Sinorhizobium fredii NGR234: one gene and its partner. The protein of the gene in region 2 interacts with the protein of the main gene of each other region in a pairwise test. Links are inferred from orthologs where the notes say so. Each region holds a gene or a part of one and is shown on either strand. Other genes may lie near its edges.

The links.
Region 1: the proteins of mtgA (region 2) and NGR_RS21755 interact in binary tests that used the Escherichia coli proteins (3 or more experiments, as listed by UniProt). The link is inferred for Sinorhizobium fredii NGR234 from one-to-one orthologs.

Annotation. Positions count from the first base shown.
Region 1 is NC_012587.1:2,174,576-2,179,507, reverse strand. Bases 1-2,992 are described here. They hold NGR_RS21755 (peptidoglycan D,D-transpeptidase FtsI family protein), read left to right. Parts: upstream 1-618; coding sequence 619-2,367; downstream 2,368-2,992. Other genes in these bases: NGR_RS21750 (UDP-N-acetylmuramoyl-L-alanyl-D-glutamate--2,6-diaminopimelate ligase), read left to right, coding at 2,434-2,992; ftsL (cell division protein FtsL), read left to right, coding at 218-619; rsmH (16S rRNA (cytosine(1402)-N(4))-methyltransferase RsmH), read left to right, coding at 1-211. Outside these bases: more of NGR_RS21750, read left to right, coding at 2,993-3,894; NGR_RS21745 (UDP-N-acetylmuramoylalanyl-D-glutamyl-2,6-diaminopimelate--D-alanyl-D-alanine ligase), read left to right, coding at 3,896-4,932. UniProt on the Escherichia coli protein: Essential cell division protein that catalyzes cross-linking of the peptidoglycan cell wall at the division septum. Required for localization of FtsN.
Region 2 is NC_012587.1:3,429,013-3,445,439, reverse strand. The notes cover bases 8,161-11,130. They hold mtgA (monofunctional biosynthetic peptidoglycan transglycosylase), read left to right. Parts: upstream 8,161-9,243; coding sequence 9,244-10,017; downstream 10,018-11,130. Other genes in these bases: rpmF (50S ribosomal protein L32), read left to right, coding at 10,915-11,100; NGR_RS27495 (glutathione S-transferase family protein), read left to right, coding at 10,091-10,738; NGR_RS27505 (polyprenyl synthetase family protein), read right to left, coding at 8,161-9,058. In the rest of the region: NGR_RS27545 (amino acid ABC transporter ATP-binding protein), read right to left, coding at 1-732; NGR_RS27540 (amino acid ABC transporter permease), read right to left, coding at 729-1,409; NGR_RS27535 (amino acid ABC transporter substrate-binding protein), read right to left, coding at 1,708-2,481; NGR_RS27530 (DeoR/GlpR family DNA-binding transcription regulator), read left to right, coding at 2,734-3,528; NGR_RS27525 (glyoxalase/bleomycin resistance/extradiol dioxygenase family protein), read left to right, coding at 3,525-3,911; NGR_RS27520 (MFS transporter), read left to right, coding at 3,940-5,136; ispG (flavodoxin-dependent (E)-4-hydroxy-3-methylbut-2-enyl-diphosphate synthase), read left to right, coding at 5,580-6,833; hisC (histidinol-phosphate transaminase), read right to left, coding at 7,084-8,139; more of NGR_RS27505, read right to left, coding at 8,144-8,160; polyhydroxyalkanoate synthesis repressor PhaR, read right to left, coding at 11,366-11,944; NGR_RS27480 (hypothetical protein), read right to left, coding at 11,944-12,171; NGR_RS27475 (acetyl-CoA C-acetyltransferase), read left to right, coding at 12,170-13,351; NGR_RS27470 (beta-ketoacyl-ACP reductase), read left to right, coding at 13,461-14,186; NGR_RS27465 (helicase-related protein), read left to right, coding at 14,921-16,427. UniProt on the Escherichia coli protein: Peptidoglycan polymerase that catalyzes glycan chain elongation from lipid-linked precursors. May play a role in peptidoglycan assembly during cell division in collaboration with other cell division proteins.

The DNA of each region.
Region 1 (4,932 bases), 1.3 Mb from region 2 along the record:
TCACCTTCCACTTGTCACTGCACGGGACGCAACCTTCACGCCAGTCGGCAAGCCTATGGTTGCGGCCAGCGAGGACGAAGCGTCCCGCAATCCGCGCGCCCGGTCGGCGAAACTGAGAGCCGGTGTCCGCACACCGGCTGCGTCGCCGGGAAACGATCTGTCGATTTTCAATCTGCCGGAGCTGGCGAGCCTTGCCAGACTAGGGGGCTAACAGACGATGCTCAGAACGCTCGATATAGTGCTGATAGTCGTCATGACCGGGGCCGCTACGGTCACCTACACGATCAAGCACCAGGCCGAGAACAAGCTCGAGGAGGTCCGCAGGCTCGACGCCGCGATCAAGCTCGAGGAGGACACGATCGACCTGCTCAAGGCGGATTGGGCGCTGCTGACCCAGCCGAACCGGCTGGAGCGGCTCGTCGGCGCCTTCGCAGCCGACCTGCAACTCGCGCCGACGCCCTCGACGCAACTTGCAAGGCCCGAGGAGCTGCCGATGCTGAAGGCGGATGTGCCGCCTCCGGAGGAAGGCAAGGACAAGAAGGGCAAAGGCAAGAAGGACGACGGCATCGCCGCCGTCATCAATGCCGATAACATCGCAACAGGTTCGGTGGCGCGCTGATGTCGTTTCTCTCCCGTATCATGGTGCTGAAGAGCAAGGCGCATTTCTCTGCCGGCGGCAACAACCGCCCCGGAGAGGCGGGCGTCAACGTGACCTTCCAAGGGACGCGCAAGAAGAACGCCAGCCAGGCGAGAAGCCGCGTTGCGATCGTCATCGCCAGCTTCGGCATCGCCTATGCGGTGATCGGCGGCCGGCTGGTCCAATACGGTGTGGCGCAGCCGGAGACGGTGTCGTCGATCGGGCGCGCCGACAACCTGATGGCCTCGCGCCCCGACATCCTCGATCGCAACGGTGAGATTCTCGCGACCGACATCCGCACCGTGTCGCTCTATGCCGAGCCGCACAAGATCGTCGACGCGGACGAGGCGGTGGAGCGACTGGCAACGGTTCTGCCCGACCTCAACGCGCGCGAGATCTACAACAAGCTCAAATCGAACTCGCGTTTCCAGTGGCTGCGTCGGCAATTGACGCCGAAGCAGCAGAGCGAAATCCTGGCACTCGGCATTCCGGGTATCGGCTTCCGTCCCGAGAAGCGGCGCTTCTATCCCGGCGGGCCGACGGCCGCCCATATCCTCGGCCACGTCAACATCGACAACCGCGGCGTTGCCGGCATGGAGCGCTATATCGACAGCCAGGGGCTTGCCGATCTGGCGGCCATCGGCATGACCAGCGACGCCAAGCTCGAGCCGGTCAAGCTCTCGATCGACGTACGCGTCCAGAACATCGTCCGCGACGTCATCGATTCCGGCATGAAGAACTATCAGGCGATCGCCGCCGGTGCCGTGGTCATGGATGTCCACACCGGCGAGGTGCTGGCGATGGCATCCGTGCCTGATTACGATCCGAACAAGCCCGCCGAAGGCGCCGAAGAGGGCTGGATGAACCGCATGTCGAACGGCACGTTCGAGATGGGCTCCACCTTCAAGACCTTCACCATCGCCATGGGTCTCGATTCCGGCAAGGTAACACTCAACAGCAGTTTCGATGCGACGGCGCCGATCCGCATCGGCGGCTTCACCATCAAGGACTTTCATGGCAAGCGGCGGGTTCTGACCGTGCCGGAAATCTTCCAGTATTCCTCGAACATCGGCACCGCGAAGGTTGCCGACCTCGTCGGCATCCCCGGGCACAAGGAATTCCTCACCCGCCTCGGGTTGCTTTCCAAGCTGCCGACCGAACTGCCGGAGGTCAAAACGCCGACCCAGCCGCGCGAATGGAAGAAGATCAACTCGATCACCATTTCCTTCGGCCACGGCGTCTCGACCACGCCGCTGCAGACGGCAGTCGCCGGCGCGGCCCTCGTCAATGGCGGCAAGCTCATCCCGCCGACCTTCCTGCCGCGCACGGAGGAAGCGGCCAACGAGCTTGCGACCGCGGTCGTCAAGAAGAGCACGAGCGACGACATGCGGTTCCTGCTCCGCTGGAACGGCATTGCCGGCTCGGGCAAGCGGGCGCTGGTGCCGGGCTTCAACGTCGGCGGCAAGACCGGCACGGCCGACAAGGTCGTCAACGGCCGCTACGTCAACGATCAGAACTTCAATGCCTTTCTGGCTGCCTTCCCGATCGACGATCCGAAATACATCGTCCTGACCTTCATCGACGCGCCCAAGACCGGCGAGGGCGGCGGGCGTACCGCCGGTTCCAACGCCGCGCCGATGGTGCGCGACATCATCAGCCGCTCGGCGCCGCTGCTCGGCGTCGAACCGAAATTCGGAGAAGACGGTTCTGCCTTGCTTGTGTCTTATTGACCGTGAAATGAGAATGCGGACGATTCGCGATTTCGGCGATCGATATCGGTGTGAGACGTGCAGTTCATGAAGATCAGGGACCTGGCGGGAACGAATTTCCCGGAACTTTCGGCGCAACTGCAGGGCAATGCCGCGGAGATCGATATTGCCGGCATTACGGCCGACAGCCGGCAGGTCAAGCCGGGCGATCTCTTCGTCGCCGTCGCCGGCACGAAGGCGAACGGCAGCGCCTACATTGCCGACGCCCTGTCGCGCGGCGCGGCGGCGGTGATTGTTGCAGAGGGGTCTGGCGCGGACGCCGGCGCACCGGTTTTCGAGCTTTCCGAACCGCGCCGTTTCCTGGCGCAGGCCGCAGCTCGCCTCTTTGGCCGCCAGCCTGAAACGATGGTGGCGGTAACCGGAACTGCGGGGAAGACCTCGGTTGCTTCGTTTACACGCCAGATCTGGGCGCATTCCGGCCTTGCGGCGGCGATGATCGGGACGACCGGCGTTACCGCGCCGGGCCGCAATGACTATGGCTCGCTGACGACCCCGGATCCGGTGTCGTTGCACAAGCTGCTTGCCGAGCTCGCCGATGAGGGCGTGACGCATGCGGCGATGGAGGCTTCCAGTCACGGCCTCGACCAGAGCCGGCTTGACGGGGTTCGGCTCGCAGCTGCCGCCTTCACCAATCTCGGTCGCGACCATATGGACTACCATCCGACCGTCGAGCACTACATGGCCTCGAAGATGCGCCTTTTCGGAGCGCTCCTGCCGAAGGGCTCGCCGGCGGTTATCTTCGCCGACGACCAATGGTCGGCCGAAGCGATTGCCGCGGCCCGCAAGGCCGGACACGACGTGCGCACCGTCGGGCGCAATGGCGATTTCATCAGCTTGAAGCGGGTCGAGCATTTCCGTCACAAGCAGTCGGCCGAGGTCCATGTCGGCGATGACATCTTCGAAATCCACGTGCCGCTCGCCGGCGATTTCCAGGTGGCCAATGCGCTGGTCGCCGCCGGCCTTGCCATGTCCACGGGGATTGAGGCCAAGGTCGCCTTTTCGGCGCTCGAAAAGCTGCAGGGCGCCTCCGGCCGGCTGGAACTGGTCGGACAGACGAAGGACGGCGCGCTTGCGTATGTGGACTATGCCCACAAACCCGACGCGCTCGAAAATGTGCTCGAATCGGTGCGCCCGTTCACCACCGGCCGTGTCATCATCGTCTTCGGCTGCGGCGGCGACCGGGATAAGGGCAAGCGGCCGATCATGGGCCAAATTGCCGCCCGGCTCGCCGATGTCGTGATCGTCACCGACGATAATCCGCGCTCGGAAATCCCCGAAACGATCCGCTCGGAGATCATGGCCGGTGCCAAGGGGGCCACCGAAATCGCCGATCGGGCTGAGGCGATACGGACCGCCGTCGGCATGCTGAAGGCCGGCGACACGCTGATCGTTGCCGGCAAGGGGCACGAGGAGGGGCAGACGATCGGCTCCGTGACGCTGCCATTCTCCGATCACGCGGAAGTCCGTAAGGGGCTGGGAGGGCTGTAAGTTGAACTGGCTCTGGACATGCAGCGATCTGCTGGCGGCCATGAACGGCCGCCCGGTCGGCAATCTCCCCGAAGGGATCATCGGCATCTCGATCGACAGCCGCACGATCGCCAAGGGCGAGGCCTTTTTCGCGATCAGGGGTGATCGCGTCGATGGCCACGACTATGCCGGCATCGCACTTGCCAACGGAGCCTCGCTGCTCGTCGTCAGCGAAGGAAAGCTTCCGGCGCTCGGGCGGTTGATTGCGCCGATGATCGTCGTCGACGATGTCCTGGAGGCGATGATCCGCCTCGGTTGCGCGGCGCGCGACCGCAGCGCCGCGAAAGTCATCGCCGTCACCGGCTCGGTCGGCAAGACGACGACGAAGGAGATGCTGAGGCATGTCCTGTCGCCGCTTGGACGTGTCCACGCCTCGATCGCATCGTTCAACAATCATTGGGGGGTGCCGCTGACGCTGGCGCGCATGCCGGAGACGACCGAGTTCGGCATTTTCGAGATCGGCATGAACCATCACGGCGAGATCCGGCCGCTGACCGCGATGGTGCGTCCGCATGTGGCCGTCGTCACCAGCATTGCCGCTGCCCATCTCGGCAATTTCGCCAGTCTCGACGAAATCGCCACGGCGAAGGCGGAGATTTTCGAGGGGGTCGTCAAGGGTGGACATGCGGTCATCAACCGCGACAGCCCGCAGTTTGAACTTCTCGAGAGGGCAGCTGTGGCGGCGGGCGTCAGCCACATTCACTCCTTCGGCGCCAACCCCAAATCCGAGTATCGGCTGATCGAGTTCGCCGGAGGAGCCGAGAGTTCCGGTCTATGGGCCGGAATTGGCGGCAGGACGCGGGAGGTGACGATCGGCGCGCCGGGGCGGCATATCGCCGAGAATGCCCTGGCGGTGGTTGCCGCTGCGCAACTCGCCGGCGCGGATCTCGACCGTGTGCTTGCCTCGCTTGCCACCATGCAGCCGGAGAAGGGAAGGGGATTGCGACACCGTCTGAAGATCGGTGGCGGCCACCTGACACTGATCGACGAAAGCTACAA
Region 2 (16,427 bases):
CGAGGCAATGAACCGCTTCGTTCGCTCCCGCTCCGGCGTTGAAAAAATCCTGCGTGGCGGGCCGCTTTCGACCACGACGCCGGCGTCGAGGAAAATCACGTGGTCGGCGACGCGCGAGGCGAGGCGGAGGTCGTGGGTGGCCATGATCATCGTCGTGCCTTCGCGGGCGAGACGGCTGAGGACCTCGACCACTTCTTCCGCCAGCTCCGGATCGAGGGCCGAGGTCGGTTCGTCGCACAGCAGCACGCGCGGCGAGGGGGCGAGCGCGCGGGCGATCGCGACGCGCTGCTGTTGGCCGCCCGAAAGCGTCGACGGCCAGGCGTCGGCCTTGTGCGCCATGCCGACCTTTTCCAGAAGCTGGAGCGCTCGGGCGCGGGCCCGGTCGGCCGGCCATTTGAGGACGGTCGTGAGGCCTTCCATGACATTGCCGAGCGCGGTCTGGTGGGGAAAGAGCTGAAAATTCTGGAACACCATGCCGGTCTGGCGGCGCAGCTTTTGGATCGCCCTCCAGCCGACCGTGCGGTCCGGGGCGAATTCCAGCCGCTCGTCGCCGAGGCGGATCGTGCCGCTGGTCGGTACTTCCAGAAGATTGACGCAGCGCAGCAGCGTGCTCTTGCCGCCGCCGGACGGGCCGACGAGGGCCGTCACGGTGCCTTCCGCCAGGCTGACGCTGATGTCGTTCAGGACCGTGTTGGTGCCGAAGCGCTTGACGATATGCGTGAGCTCGATCATGCGCGCGCCTCCAGGAAGCCGCCATAGCGGGCGAAGCGTTTCTCCAGCCTCACCTGCAGCGCCGAAAGCACCGAGCTCATGGCAAGATAGATCAGCGCCGCCTCGATGTAGAGGATCAGCGGCTCGTAGGTGGTGGCGACGATGCGCTGCGCCGTCTGGAAGAGCTCCGGCACGGTGATCGCCGCGGCCAGCGAGGTATCCTTGACGAGCGAGATGAAGGTGTTCGACAGCGGCGGCACGGCGACCCGGGTCGCCTGCGGCAGGATCGTGCGTCGCATGACCTGGCTCCAACTCATCCCGATCGAATAGGCCGCTTCCCATTGGCCGCGCGGCACGGACGAGATCGTGGCGCGGATGATTTCGGATGTATAGGCGCCGATGTTCAGCGTGAAGCCGATCAGCGCCGCGGGGAATGCATCGAGCAATATGTTCATGCTCGGCAGGCCATAGAAAATGACGAAGAGCTGAACGAGGAGCGGCGTTCCGCGGATCACCCAGACATAGAAGCGCGCTACGGCGACGAAGGGAGCCGGCGCGAAGAGACGGACGAGTGCCGTGACAAGTCCCAGCGAAAGACCGAGAACGAAGGAAAGCAGGGTCAGCGGAACAGTGAAGATCAGCCCGGCCCAGAGCAGGGTCGGCAGCGATTCCGCCATGAGGTTGAGCCAGTTTGGCAAGGGACAGCCTTTCAAAACGCGCGGATCCGCTCCGGAGAGGAGCGGATCGTAGTTCATGGAGCGGGATGGGGAAAGCGGTGAGCTGGAAGTCCGTCCGCCGGCCGCGGGTGATGTGAAGAATTGCCCCTCACCCTAGCCCTCTCCCCGCTTGCGGGGAGAGGGGACGAGGATGTCGCGATGCGTGACTTCGTCCAAAGCGCCCGCGTGGGGTGAGACGTTGCCGCTTGTCCCTTCGCCCCGCTTGCGGGGAGAAGGTGCCGGCGGGCGGATGAGGGGCCGAAGCGGCGTCTTCCGAACGCTATTTCGAGACGTCGGCGCCGAAATATTTTTGCGAGATCTTCTCATAGGTGCCGTCGGCCTTGATTTCGGCCAGCGCCTTGTTGATCGCCGCCAGCAGTTCCGGCTCGTCCTTTCGCAGGATGATGCCGGAATAATCCGCGTCAGGCTTTTCGGCAGCGATCCTCACGTTGGCGTTCGGCTTCTGCTTCTTGAAATCGAGGAAGGAGAGGCTGTCGTTGATCGTCGCATCGGCGCGGCCGGTCAGGACGAGCTGGATCGACTGGTCGAAGCCGTCGGTGCCGACGAGCTCGGCGCCGGAGGCTTCGGCAAGCTTGCCGAAATTGCTGGTCAGCGACTGGGCGGACTTCTTGCCTTTCAAGTCGGCGAAGTCCTTGATCTCCTCGTTGTCGCCCTTGACGATCAGCACCGCCTTGGAGGCGATATAGGGCTCGGAGAAATCATATTTCTTCTTGCGTTCCTCGGTGATGCCGACCTGGTTGATGACGGTGTCGTAGCGGTTGGCGTCGAGGCCGGCGATCAGGCCGTCCCACTTGCCTTCCAAGAACTCGGCCTTGACGCCGAGGCGCTTGGCGACTGCCTCACCGATCTCCACGTCGAAGCCGACGAGCGCGCCGTTGGCGTCGTGATAGGTGAAGGGCGCGTAGGTGCCCTCGGTGCCGATCTTCAGCACGCCGGCCGATTTGACCTCATCAAGGTTCGATCCGGCCTCGGCCGGCGCGAAGGCGGCCAGTTGCACGAGGGCGGCAGCGAAAAGTGTCGGAAGGAGCTTCATATCTTTTTTCCATCTCTCTGTTCTCCGGCCCGTCATCCGGATTGCGGCGAGACTCGCACAAATTCCGAACCACCTGAGCGCATAAAAGACCAATTCTCGGCTGTTTCGATAGAATATTTTCTCAATCAAACCACGCTCCATCGGGACGGCCGCCATAGAAACCGCCCAACCGGCTTGCCTGTTCCGGACGATCGAAGGTTGAAATCGCAAGACGGGAGTGATATGCACGATTTTATCTGATCATGCACGTTTATGACGGTTTCTAAAGTGTCGACCGACCTGCTGCTCCGCGAAAGAAAATCCCTCATTCAGGACCGCCTGAGGACCGATGGCCGCGTTCTCGCCGCCGACCTGGCGCGCGAACTCAACGTTTCCGAGGACACGATCCGGCGGGACCTGCGCGAAATGGCAGCGGCGGGCCTCTGCGAGCGCGTCTATGGCGGCGCCCTGCCGATCGCTCCGGATTCGGGCTCGCTCAGCGAGCGGGCCGCACTTGCCCCGGAACGGAAGGCGGCGCTGGCACTGGCGTCGGTCGGCTTCATTCAACGCGACATGACGGTGTTTCTGGATGCGGGCTCGACCAATCTGGCGATTGCCCGGGCGATAGGCCCGGATCTGTCGGCAACGATCGTCACCAATACACCGCTGATCGCCGCTGCCTTGATGGAAAAGCCGGGCCTTGATCTCATCCTGATCGGCGGAACGCTCGACCGCACCGTCGGCGCGGCGGTCGGCGCCAGGGCGCAGCGCGATGCGGAACTGCTGAGGCCCGATCTCTGCATTCTCGGCACTTGCGGTGCCGACGCCGAAGCGGGGCTGACGGCCTCTCACTTCGAGGACGCGGAGTTCAAGCGGTTGATCGCCTCGCGGAGCCGCTCCGTGCTCGCCGCCGTCACCAGCGACAAGCTCGGCACCGCCGCTCCGCACGCCGTGATCGACATCGCTGCCGGTTCGACGCTCGTCCTCGAGGCGAGTGCGCCGGAGGCTCAGATCGCCGCATTCACCGCGCAAGGCGCGCGCGTAGTCGTTGCGAGGGAACAAGGATGAGCATCGCCCATGTCGCGCTCTGGACCAGGGATCTTGAGCGAATGGCGGACTTCTGGGTCGAATTCCTTGGCGCCGAAGCTGGCTCGATCTATGAAAGCCGGCGTCGGCCCGGTTTCCGCTCGCGCTTCCTGACCGTTGGTGCCGGGCCATCGATCGAGGTCATGGAGGGGCCGTGGCTGGAGCCGCATGACGACGTGAGGGTGGAGCGCGCCGGCTACGCGCACATCGCCCTTTCGCTCGGCGGCGGCAAGGCCGTGGACGAGATGGCGGCGCGGGCCGACCGGCAGGGCCTGCTCCTATCGGGAGCCCGGTGGACGGGGGACGGTTTCTACGAAGCCGTGATCCGCGATCCCGACGGCAACCTCATCGAAATCACCATTTGAGCCGGAACCGGCAATCAGGAAGATCAAAATGGACCAGCGCACAGAGACCGGCCCGACGGCCGCAACCCGGCAGGGCTATATGTCCAGGAACAGGTTCGCCGTCTCGCTCCTGTTCCTGATGAACGGTTTCGTCACCGGCAGCTGGGCGCCGAAAATCCCGGAATTCAAGGACCGGCTCGGAATCGGCGAGAGCGTGCTCGGCCTGTTGATCCTGGTGTTCGGTATCGGATCGCTGGTGCTGATGCCGATCGCCGGCGGCTATATTGCCCGCATCGGCTCGCAGAAGGTCGCCAAGGTGACGGCGATCATCCTCTCGCCCCTGCTTCTGCTCCTGACGCTGGTGCCTGATGTCTGGACGGCGGCGATCGGCATGTTCCTGCTCGGCGGCTTCGTCGGCGCCATGGACGTGGCGATGAATGCCAATGCCGTCGAGGTCGAGAAATCGATGCGCCGCGCCATCATGTCCTCCTGCCACGCCTATTGGAGCCTCGGCGGGCTGATCGGTGCCGGCATCGGCGGCTTCCTGATGGCCCGCGTCGGCGTGCTGCCGCATGCGATCCTGGTCACCGGCCTCTGCGCCGCGATCCTTGCGGTTGCCTGGCCGTTGATCCTCGCCGATGAGCCGCACCCGGCCGCCGCCAAAGAGAAACTGCGCCTGCCGATGACGCCGCTGCCCTGGCTGATCGGCCTGATGGCGCTGTTCTCGATGGTGCCGGAAGGGGCGGTGCTCGACTGGGGTGCGCTCTATCTGCGCAACGAACTCGGCGCCTCGGTCGAGCTTTCGGGATTCGGCTTCGCCGCCTTCTCGGCCACCATGGCGACGATGCGTTTTGCCGGCGATCATGTCCGCGATCGCTTCGGTGCCACGAAGACGCTGCGGATCTGCACGGTCACGGCGCTTGTCGGCCTTGTCGCCGCAGGGCTCGCGCCGAGCGCGTCGCTCGCGATCCTCGGCTTTGCCGTGGCCGGCATCGGTATTTCGAACATGGTGCCGATCGCCTTTTCGGCGGCCGGCAACATGCCGGGCCTGCAGCCGGGGATCGGCCTCGCGGTTGCGACGACGATGGGCTATTCCGGTATGCTGTTCGCGCCGTCGCTGATCGGCTTCATTGCCGAGCATAGCGGCTTCGCGGTGATCTTTGCCTCCATCCCCGTTCTCTTCATAGTCGTGCTTCTCCTGTCGCACCACGCCGTCCATGCGGATCATGGGAATGGGCATTCCTAGAGCGGAGTGCGCTCACATATGATCGCGCCGCCGCTCTAACCATTTGGTTTTGCTGCATTTGTGCGACGTCAGGTGATTCCGCCTGACTGCAATGCTCTACATTGGCACGATGCGCCGCGGAGGCGATTGCCCCTCATCCGGCCTGCCGGCCACCTTCTCCCCGCAGGCGGGGCGAAGGGGACTCGCAGCATGCGTCTCGACTCCCGCTGGCGCCTGCGTGAGAGGGGACTTCAACGGTGCGGCAAGTCCCTCCTCCCCGTGAGAACGGGGAGAAGGTGCCGGCAGGCGGATGGGGGGCCATCGCGCGCTCGACACCTACCCTGCCATCAATTCGCCGTCAGCACATGATGTTGCCGTTGACAAGCACGCTTTCCTTCGCCACCTGAAAGGCGAATGCTTGGGACGAGGATCCGTCCCGCAAATGGGACTACGAAGAGGCCTTCATGTCGTCTGCCTTCGATTTCGAGCCAATGCCGCGCCGCGCCTCGGTGGCCGTCGATGTCGGCGGCGTCATCGTCGGCGGTGCCGCGCCGGTCGTCGTCCAGTCGATGACGAACACGGACACGGCCGACATCGACGCGACGGTTGCGCAGGTGGCGGCGCTCCACAAGGCGGGTTCCGAGCTGGTGCGCATCACCGTCGACCGTGACGAAAGTGCCGCCGCCGTGCCGAAGATCCGCGAGCGGCTGCTGCGGCTCGGCATGGACGTGCCGCTCGTCGGCGACTTCCATTATATCGGCCACAAGCTCCTGGCCGATCACCCGGCCTGCGCCGAGGCGCTGGCGAAGTACCGCATCAATCCAGGCAATGTCGGCTTCAAGGACAAGAAGGACAAGCAGTTCGCCGAGATCATCGAGATGGCGATCCGCTATGACAAGCCGGTGCGCATCGGGGTGAACTGGGGCTCGCTCGACCAGGAACTGCTGACGCGGCTGATGGACGAGAACCAGGCCGCGGGCTCGCCCTTGACAGCGCAACAGGTGACGCGCGAGACGATCGTGCAGTCGGCGCTTCTCTCGGCGGAGCTCGCCGAAGAACTCGGCCTGCCGCGCAACCGCATCATCCTTTCCGCCAAGGTCTCCGGCGTCCAGGACCTGATCGCCGTCTACGCGATGCTTGCCGCCCGCTCCGACCATGCGCTGCATCTCGGCCTGACCGAGGCCGGCATGGGCACGAAGGGTATCGTTGCCTCCTCGGCTTCGCTCGGCATCCTGATGCAGCAGGGCATCGGCGATACGATCCGCATCTCGCTGACGCCGGAGCCCGGCGGCGACCGCACCCGCGAGGTGCAGGTGGCGCAGGAGCTCCTGCAGGTCATGGGCTTCCGCCAGTTCATTCCGGTGGTTGCCGCCTGTCCCGGCTGCGGCCGCACCACCTCCACGGTCTTCCAGGAGCTTGCCCAGAAGATCCAGGAGGATATCCGCACCAGCATGCCGGTCTGGCGCGAGAAATATCCGGGCGTCGAGGCGCTGAAAGTCGCCGTCATGGGCTGCATCGTCAACGGCCCGGGCGAGAGCAAGCATGCCGATATCGGCATTTCGCTGCCCGGTACCGGCGAGACGCCGGCGGCACCGGTGTTCATCGACGGCCAGAAGGCGATGACCCTGCGCGGCCCGAAGATCGCCGAGGAGTTCCAGCTTCTCGTCGCCGACTATATCGAAAAGCGCTTCGGCCACGGCCAGGCGGCGGCCGAATAACGCTTCGCGTCAACCAGTTACCCGGTCCGAATCGCCCCTCATCCGGCCTGCCGGCCACCTTCTCCCCGCAAGCGGGGCGAAGGGGACGCGCGGCGGCGTCGCCGATCCGAGCCTAAGATACCGTGAGCGGAAAAGGTATGCCGCGCCGTCCAAGTCCCCTCTCCCCGCGCGCGTCCCGCGCGCGGGGAGAGGGTCAGGGTGAGGGGCCAGACATGCCGTTCTTCTTTTCACCCCGTCGCCGGCCCCCGCTTCAAAGAATCTCGTCGAGTGCTGCAACCAGCCTTTTGCATTCCTCGTCGGTGCCGATGGTGATGCGCAGGAAATCGGAAATCCGCGGCTTGGCGAAATGGCGGACGATCACCGCGCGCTCCCGCAACTTGGCCGCGAGCGTCTGTCCGGCATGGCTTGGATGACGGGCAAAGACGAAATTCGCCTGCGACGGCAGGACCTCGAAGCCGCGCTTTTCCAGCTCGCTCGTCAACCCCGCACGCGTCGCGATGATCTTGCCGCGCGTCGCCTCGAACCATGTGTCGTCCTGGATCGCGGCGGTCGCGCCGGCCTGGGCGGCGCGACCGAGCGGGTAGGAGTTGAAGCTGTCCTTGACCCGTTCCAGCGCCTCGATCAGCACCCGCTGGCCGATCGCGAAGCCGACGCGCAGGCCCGCCAGCGCGCGTGACTTGGAGAAGGTCTGGACGACCAGCAGGTTGGCGTATTTCGGGACGAGCGCAATCGCCGATTCACCGCCGAAGTCGACATAGGCCTCGTCGATCACCACCGGCTGGTCGGGATGCTCGGCGACCAGCCTCTCGATCTCGGCGAGCGGCAGGCCGATGCCGGTCGGCGCATTGGGATTGGGCAGGATGATCGCGCCTGAGGCGCGGCGGTAGTCGGCGATATCGATGCGGAAGGCCGCATCGAGCGGCACTTCGATCGCCTCGATGTCGAACAGGCCGGCATAGGTCGGATAGAAGCTGTAGGAAATATCCGGATAGAGCAGCGGCGCGTCGTGGTTCAGCAGCGCGGCGAAGGCATGGGCCAGCACCTCGTCGGAACCGTTGCCGACGAAGACTTCGCCGGCCGAGATGCCGTATCGTGCGGCGATCGCCTCCCTCAGGCCGAGCGCGACCGGGTCCGGATAGAGCCGCAGATCGGCGTTTGCCGCCGCCCGGATGGCTTCGAGCGCCTGTTCGGAGGGTCCGTAGGGGCTTTCATTGGTGTTGAGCTTGACGAGATTCGCGATACGCGGCTGTTCGCCCGGAACATAGGGTTTCAGCGTGGATACGATCGGCGACCAGAATTTGCTCATGAACTCAGTTCCTGCGATTGGCAACGAAGCGGGCGGCTTCGACAAGAATGGCCGAACGGGCGCCGTAGGGCCGAAGCAGCTCTTTGGCCTCGGTCACCAGGCCTTCGAGCTGGCGCTCGGCCCAGGCCTGGCCATGGAGGCCGACGAGGGTGCCTTTGCCGCGGGCGGCATCCTTGCCGGTCGCCTTGCCCATCGCCTCGGCATCGGCGGTGAGGTCGAGAAGGTCGTCGGCAAGCTGGAAGGCAAGGCCGATCTTCTCGCCGAAGGCGCGCAGCCGTCGGCGGTCCTCGAGGCCCGCGTCGGCGATGATCGCCCCTGCCTCGCAGGCGAAGCGGATGAGGGCGCCGGTCTTCATCGCCTGCAGCGTGACGATCGCCGCCTCGTCGGGCGCGGTCTTCTCGGCCGCGAGGTCGAGCGCCTGGCCGCCTGCCATGCCGCCAAGACCGGCGGCGCGGGCCAGTGCCAGCACGAGCGCCGTCTTCTGGCCATCGGAGAGCGGCGTTTCCGGCGCGGCGACAATGTCGAAGGCGAAGGTCAGCAGGCTGTCGCCGGCGAGAATGGCGGTCGCTTCGTCGAAGGCGATATGCACGGTCGGCTGGCCGCGCCTCAGGTCGTCGTCGTCCATCGCCGGCAGGTCGTCATGGACGAGCGAATAGCAATGCACGCATTCGAGCGCCGCGCCGATCCGGAGCGCCGCATCGGCGCTGCCGCCGAGCAGGGCGGTGCTTTCGGCGACGAGGAAGGGGCGCAGTCGCTTGCCGCCGTTGAGCACGCCATGGCGCATGGCATCGAGGAGCTGAGCCGGCCGGGCGATTTCGTCCGCTTGGGCGGAAGGCCCGAGGAGGTTCGAAAGCAGGCTCTCCACCGCCAGCGCCGCGGCCTTGAGGCGTTCCGGAAAAAATGGTGTCTCGTCTTGCATGAGAGGCTCTTTGGCACGGGGGAGAGCGGCTTTCAACGGACTTTCGCGTCTGAGGCCGCGCGTTTTGTACGGGATGAGCGCACAGGCGCCTTGTCTTTTCCAAGAAAGGCCGTTCAACTTTCGCGATCCGTGAAATAAGAGTGGGGCCATGACATAAGAGTGGGCCATGAAATAAGAGTGGGGGCATGGACAGAGGGGTGGACAGTCAGGCCGTGGACATCGTTCCGCACGAACGTGAGGAGGGCGAGTTGCCCGCCGGCCGCTGGTCCGCGCTGCGCCGCACCTGGCGAACACGGCGCCGGCGTTTCATTCTCGCGGCGCTTTCCATTCTCCTGCTCCCCTATCTGCTGATCTTCGTCTATCTCACCGGCTTCATCCATCCGGTCTCGACATTGATGCTGCGCGACCTCGTGCTGCTGCGCGGCTACGACCGGCAATGGGTGGAGTTCGACGACATCGCCCCGGTCCTCGTCCAGTCGGTGATGATGTCCGAGGACGGCCAGTTCTGCGCTCATAACGGAGTCGATTGGGGCCAGATGCGCGGCGTCGTCGAGGACGCCCTGGACGGCGAACAGACGCGCGGCGCAAGCACCATCCCGATGCAGACGGTCAAGAACCTCTATCTCTGGAACGGGCGCTCCTTCATTCGCAAGGGCATGGAACTGCCGCTTGCCGTCGTCGCCGATCTCGTCTGGAGCAAGCGGCGGATGATGGAAATCTACCTGAACGTCGCCGAGTGGGGCGACGGCATCTACGGCATCGAGGCCGCCGCGCGGCATCATTTCGGGGTTTCCGCCGCGAAGCTCTCGCGCCGCCAGGCCGCGCTGCTTGCCGTGGCGCTCCCCAACCCGATCGATCGCAATGCCGGCAAGCCGGGGCGGGGCCTCAGGCGCCTTGCCTCGGTGATCGAGCGCCGCGCCAGCCGGTCCGGCGGCTACATCACATGTCTTTATGATTGAGATGAAGGCAATTCATTGGTGTTGTCGCCGGTGATGTGGCAATCCTCTGGCCAATCAGCGCAATGGGGGATCTATGGCCAAGCTCGTTCTTTATGTCGGCAACAAGAATTATTCGTCCTGGTCGCTTAGGCCATGGCTGGCGCTCGAAGGCTGCGGCATCCCGTTCGAAGACGTCGTCATCCCCTTCGACTTTCCGGCGGGCAATCCGCGTTTTCGCGAGATTTCGCCGACGGGTCGCGTGCCGGTGCTCCACCACGGAGAAATCCGCGTCTGGGAATCGCTGGCCATCATCGAATATGTCGCGGAGCTTTTTCCGGATGCCGGTATCTGGCCCGAGAACCGCGAGGACCGGGCCCGGGCGCGCAGCTATTCGATGGAGATGCTTGCCGGCTTCCGGGCGCTGCGCGGCGCCTGCCCGATGAACATCCGCCGGCCGGTGAAGGCGATTGCCCTTCCCGACGGCGTGATGGACGATGTCGCGCGGATCGAAACGATCTGGCGCGAGGCGATCGCCCGCTCCGGCGGACCGTTCCTCTTCGGCCGCTTCACCGCCGCCGACGCGATGTTCGCCCCGGTCGTCAACCGCCTGGAGGTCTACGAATTGACGACCGATCCGGGGACGCTCGCCTATATGGAGGCGGTCAAGGCGCATCCGGCCTTCCGCAAATGGGAGGAAGCCGCAAGGGCGGAACCGTGGATCGTGCCGGAGGACGAGGCCTGAGGTTCTCAAGGAGTGCCGGCGGTTGCGCCTGCTGGCCGATTCGAAAATTTGCGCGCAGGGACTGGTCAAACCGTGGTCGGGCATGTATAAGCGCGCGAAATTCCGAGATCGACATCTGTTTGACCCGGCCATTTTCGGCTGCTGAACAGTGTTTTGCCCGATAAGTGGAGAATGAAATGGCTGTACCCAAAAGAAAAACGAGCCCGTCCAAGCGTGGCATGCGCCGTTCCGCTGACGCCCTCAAGGCTCCGACCTACGTCGAAGACAAGAACTCCGGCGAACTGCGCCGCCCGCACCACATCGACCTGAAGACCGGCATGTACCGCGGCCGTCAGGTCCTGACGCCGAAGGAAAGCGCATAAGCGCTCTTCGTGTGCGGAGGAAATGAGAAGGGTCGGCTCTGCCGGCCCTTTTTTATTGGAGTGATAGGATTACGGCTGCTGGCGTGAGCGACTGCCCCTCATCCGGCCTGCCGGCCACCTTCTCCCCGCTAGCGGGGCGAAGGGGAATCGTGGCGGCCGCGCAAGTCCCCTCTCCCCGCTTGCGGGGAGAGGGCTAGTCCTCGGGTTAAACCCGAGGAGAGGGGCATTTGCCGTAAGATCGCGATCACGAGATTCGCCGGGACTCTCAGCCCAAATTGTCGAGCTTCGTCTGCAAGGCGCGCAGCTGCTCCTTGAGCTCGTCGATGTCCTTCGCCTCCGCCTTCTTGGTCTCCTTGGCCGGAGGAGCGGCCATGAAGGGCGAGAACATCTGCATGGCCTGATGAAACATTTCGGTGTTGCGCCGGACCTGCTCCTCGACCAGTTGCAAGGGCACCTGCAGGTTCTTGCCGAGCGGCGAGTCGCCGAAGGCCTTGTTGATCTGTTCGCGCATCTGCGACTGCTGCTCGGTGAAGGCCTGCATCGAATGTTCAAGATAGCTCGGCACGACCATCTGCATCTGGTCGCCGTAGAAGGAGATGAGCTGGCGCAGGAAGGAAATCGGCAGGAGCGTGTTGCCGGTTTTTGATTCCTGTTCGAAGATGATCTGCGTCAGGACCGAATGCGTGATGTCTTCGCCCGACTTGGCATCCTGCACGATGAAGTCCTCGCCCCTCTTCACCATCACGGCCAGATCGTCGAGGGTCACATAGGTGCTCGTGCCGGTATTGTAGAGCCGCCGGTTAGCGTATTTTTTGATAACGATCTGGCCTTCATTCTTCGCCATCAGGGTCTCCTCTTACCCATCGTCCCGTCTTTATTGTGTTTTTTAAGAGTATCCGCAAAAGAGCACCGCTGACAATCTCTTTGTGCGTTGCGGCGACGCAGGTGCAAAACGTGATGAACGGCGCGCCCGTGAAGCTTTTGTTGCAGGGCATCAAAGGCGTTTGACTTGCGCTCTTGGCTTTGCCAGTCTGCTTCTCCAGGCAAAGGAAACAAGAGGAAACGTCCCATGAGCAATCCCTCCATCGTGATCGCCAGCGCCGCTCGCACCGCAGTCGGGTCCTTCAACGGCGCCTTCGGCAACACTCCCGCTCATGAACTGGGTGCAACGGTCATCAAGGCGGTCCTCGAACGGGCCGGTGTCGATGCGGCAGAGGTCGACGAGGTGATCCTCGGCCAGGTGCTTCCGGCCGGCGAAGGGCAGAACCCGGCCCGCCAGGCGGCGATCAAGGCCGGCGTCCCGCAGGAAAAGACCGCCTGGGGCATGAACCAGCTCTGCGGCTCGGGCTTGCGCGCCGTCGCCCTCGGCATGCAGCAGATCGCCACCGGCGATGCGAGCATCATCGTCGCCGGCGGCATGGAGTCGATGTCGATGGCGCCGCATTGCGCCCATCTGCGCGGCGGCGTGAAGATGGGCGACTACAAGATGATCGACACGATGATCAAGGACGGCCTGACCGACGCCTTCTACGGCTACCACATGGGCACCACCGCCGAGAACGTGGCGCGCAAGTGGCAGCTGACCCGCGAGGAGCAGGACGAATTCGCGCTCCGCTCGCAGAACAAGGCCGAGGCGGCGCAGAAGGCCGGCCGCTTCGCCGACGAGATCGTCCCCTTCATCGTCAAGACGCGCAAGGGCGACGTCACCGTCGATCAGGACGAATATATCCGCCACGGCGCCACGCTCGAGTCGATTGCCAAGCTCAGGCCGGCCTTCGACAAGGAAGGAACGGTGACCGCCGGCAATGCCTCCGGGCTCAATGACGGCGCCGCCGCGACGCTGCTGATGACCGAGGCCGAGGCTGCCAAACGCGGCATCCAGCCGCTCGCCCGCATCGTCTCCTGGGCGACGGCCGGCGTCGACCCGCAGATCATGGGCACCGGCCCGATTCCCGCCTCCCGCAAGGCGCTCGAGAAGGCCGGCTGGCCGATCGGCGACGTCGAACTCGTCGAGGCCAACGAAGCCTTCGCGGCGCAGGCCTGCGCGGTCAACAAGGATCTCGGCTGGGATCCGTCGATCGTCAACGTCAACGGCGGCGCGATCGCCATCGGCCATCCGATCGGCGCTTCCGGTGCCCGCGTCCTCAACACGCTGCTCTTCGAGATGAAGCGGCGCGGCGTTTCCAAGGGCCTTGCAACCTTGTGCATCGGCGGCGGCATGGGCGTCGCCATGTGCGTCGAGCGCCTGTAACCGGCCAGCGGCATGCAAGGGCTACCCGCCCTATCAAACGAGAGCACGGCCCGGACCTCCGGGCCGTGGAAGGACAGTTTTGGCAGACTTAACCCAATGGGAGGCGAACATGAGCAGGGTAGCATTGGTTACGGGTGGGTCCCGCGGTATCGGCGCTGCAATTTCCGTCGCGCTGAAGGCGGCCGGCTACAAGGTGGCCGCGAACTATGCCGGCAATGACGAGAAGGCTCAGGCCTTCAAGCAGGAAACCGGCATCCCGGTCTACAAATGGGATGTCTCCAGCTATCAGGCCTGCGTCGACGGCATCGCCAAGGTCGAGGCGGATCTCGGGCCGGTCGACATTCTCGTCAACAATGCCGGCATCACCCGTGATGCGATGTTCCACAAGATGACGCCGGAACAGTGGGGCGAGGTCATCAACACCAACCTCACCGGCCTCTTCAACATGACGCATCCGGTCTGGTCGGGCATGCGCGACCGCGGCTTCGGCCGCGTCATCAACATCTCGTCGATCAACGGCCAGAAGGGCCAGATGGGCCAGGCGAACTATTCGGCCGCCAAGGCCGGCGATCTCGGCTTCACCAAGGCGCTGGCCCAGGAAGGCGCGGCAAAGGGCGTCACCGTCAATGCGATATGCCCCGGCTATATCGGCACGGAGATGGTGCGGGCGGTGCCGGAAAAGGTCTTGAACGAAAGGATCATCCCGCAGATCCCCGTCGGCCGCCTCGGCGAGCCGGAGGAAATCGCCCGCTGCGTCGTGTTCCTGGCCTCGGATGAATCCGGCTTCATCACCGGTTCGACGATCTCGGCGAATGGCGGGCAGTATTTCGCCTGACATTTTCGATCGTCGGTTGTTGCGCGGCGCTCTTCGGGGCGCCGCTTTTCATTTTTGCGCCGTCGAAATCCCTGCATCAACGAAGCACGTGACCACTATATGTTGTAGCGGGCAGAGGCAGGGACTACGCACTCCGCGAGTCCGAGCGGAGTCGCCTCAACTCGGCCGCGCCTGCGATGTGGCGATTCGTATTCCCGGAATCGGAGTGCCGAAAAACGAATCTTGGTCAAAATTTTCCAGCTATTCCAGACTCTTGGATTCGGAATCCTTTGAGCTGATTCCGTCGTCGGCGGCCCTAATGTGCCGCCTCGTTCATGGTGCGACGCCTGGGGCGACGGAAGATTCAGCATATGGTGCGAGTCCAGTCGTTGAAATCTATATATAGTCGTGAACATACAGTGAATCGGCGCGAGTCAGCGATTCGTCTCCGATTCGTTCCACCACTGTTCCACGTGTCAATTTTTGCAGATGAAAAGAGCCCCAAGATATGGCCGGCGGCAGCCTGATGCTTTTAATTGCTCGCGCCCCCTTGCGCTCGGGCCTCCGGGTGGGCATCTGTTGCCCGCCGGAGTGCGTCAGCGCTTGGCTCCTATCGCATGTTCCATCCTTAAATCGGCGCCGATTTAAGGATAGAACATGCAGCAATCAGAAGTGCTTCAGCGACCTTTGTGCGTCTGAAAGACGCGCGGCGCTGTAGAGACTGCCCGGGATCGATGACCTTGTCCTTCCAATCCATGATCCTGAGCGGCCGCGGCGTGACCGCGGTGCTCGGACCCACCAATACCGGCAAGACGCATTACGCCATCGAGCGCATGGTCGCGCATGACAGCGGCGTCATCGGGCTGCCGCTTCGATTGCTTGCCCGCGAGGTCTATACGCGTCTCGTCGAGAAGGTCGGACACCACAACGTCGCGCTGATCACCGGCGAGGAGAAAATCGCCCCGCATCGGGCCCGCTACTCGGTCTGCACGGTGGAAGCGATGCCGCGCGAGACGACGGCTTCCTTCGTGGCGATCGACGAGGTGCAGCTCGCCGGCGATCTGGAGCGCGGCCATATCTTCACCGACAGGCTCCTGCATCTGCGCGGCAGGGGAGAGACGCTGCTGCTTGGTGCCGCGACCATGCGGCCGATCCTCGAGCACCTCTTGCCCGGTATAACGGTGGTCGAACGGCCGCGCATGTCGCAGCTTCTCTATGCGGGCTCGAAGAAGATCACCCGGCTGCCGCATCGCTCGGCGATCGTCGCCTTCTCGGCCGACGAGGTCTATGCCATCGCCGAGCTGATCCGGCGGCAGCGCGGCGGCGCCGCGGTGGTGCTCGGCGCTCTCTCGCCGCGCACCCGCAATGCCCAGGTGGCGCTCTACCAGGAAGGCGACGTCGACTATCTGGTGGCGACCGACGCGATCGGCATGGGGCTCAACCTCGACGTCGATCACGTCGCCTTCGCGCAGGACCGCAAGTTCGACGGCTACCAGTACCGCAATCTCAATCCGGCTGAGCTTGCCCAGGTCGCCGGCCGCGCCGGCCGTCATGTCCGTGACGGCACATTCGGCGTCACCGGTCGCGTCGATCCCTTCGAGGACGAATTGGTGCAGCGGATCGAGTCGCATGAGTTCGATCCGGTCCGGGTGTTGCAATGGCGCTCCAAGGCGGTCGACTATTCCTCCCTGAAGGCGCTGAAGCACAGCCTCGAGGCGGCACCGGCGGTGTCCGGCCTGACGCGCGCCCTTCCGGCCGTCGACCAGCAGGCACTGGAGCACCTGGCCCGATATCCGGAGGTCGTGGACGTGGCCACGACTTCGGAACGCGTCGAGAAGCTCTGGGAAGCCTGCGCGCTGCCCGACTACCGTCGCATCGCGCCGGCGCAGCACGCCGACCTGATTGCGAGCATCTATGCCGATCTCGTTCGCCATGGCACTGTCAACGAGGACTTCATGGCCGAGCAGGTCCGCCGCGCCGACCATACGGATGGCGAGATTGACACACTTTCGGCGCGAATCGCGCAGATCAGGACCTGGACCTATGTGTCCAACCGGCCCGGGTGGCTTGCCGATCCGACACACTGGCAAGAAAAGACGCGGGAAATCGAAGATCGATTGTCCGACGCGTTACATGAAAGGTTGACGAAACGCTTCGTTGACCGCAGGACATCTGTGCTCATGAAGCGCCTGAGAGAGAATGCGATGCTGGAAGCAGAAATCAGTGTGAATGGTGATGTCTTCGTCGAAGGGCACCACGTGG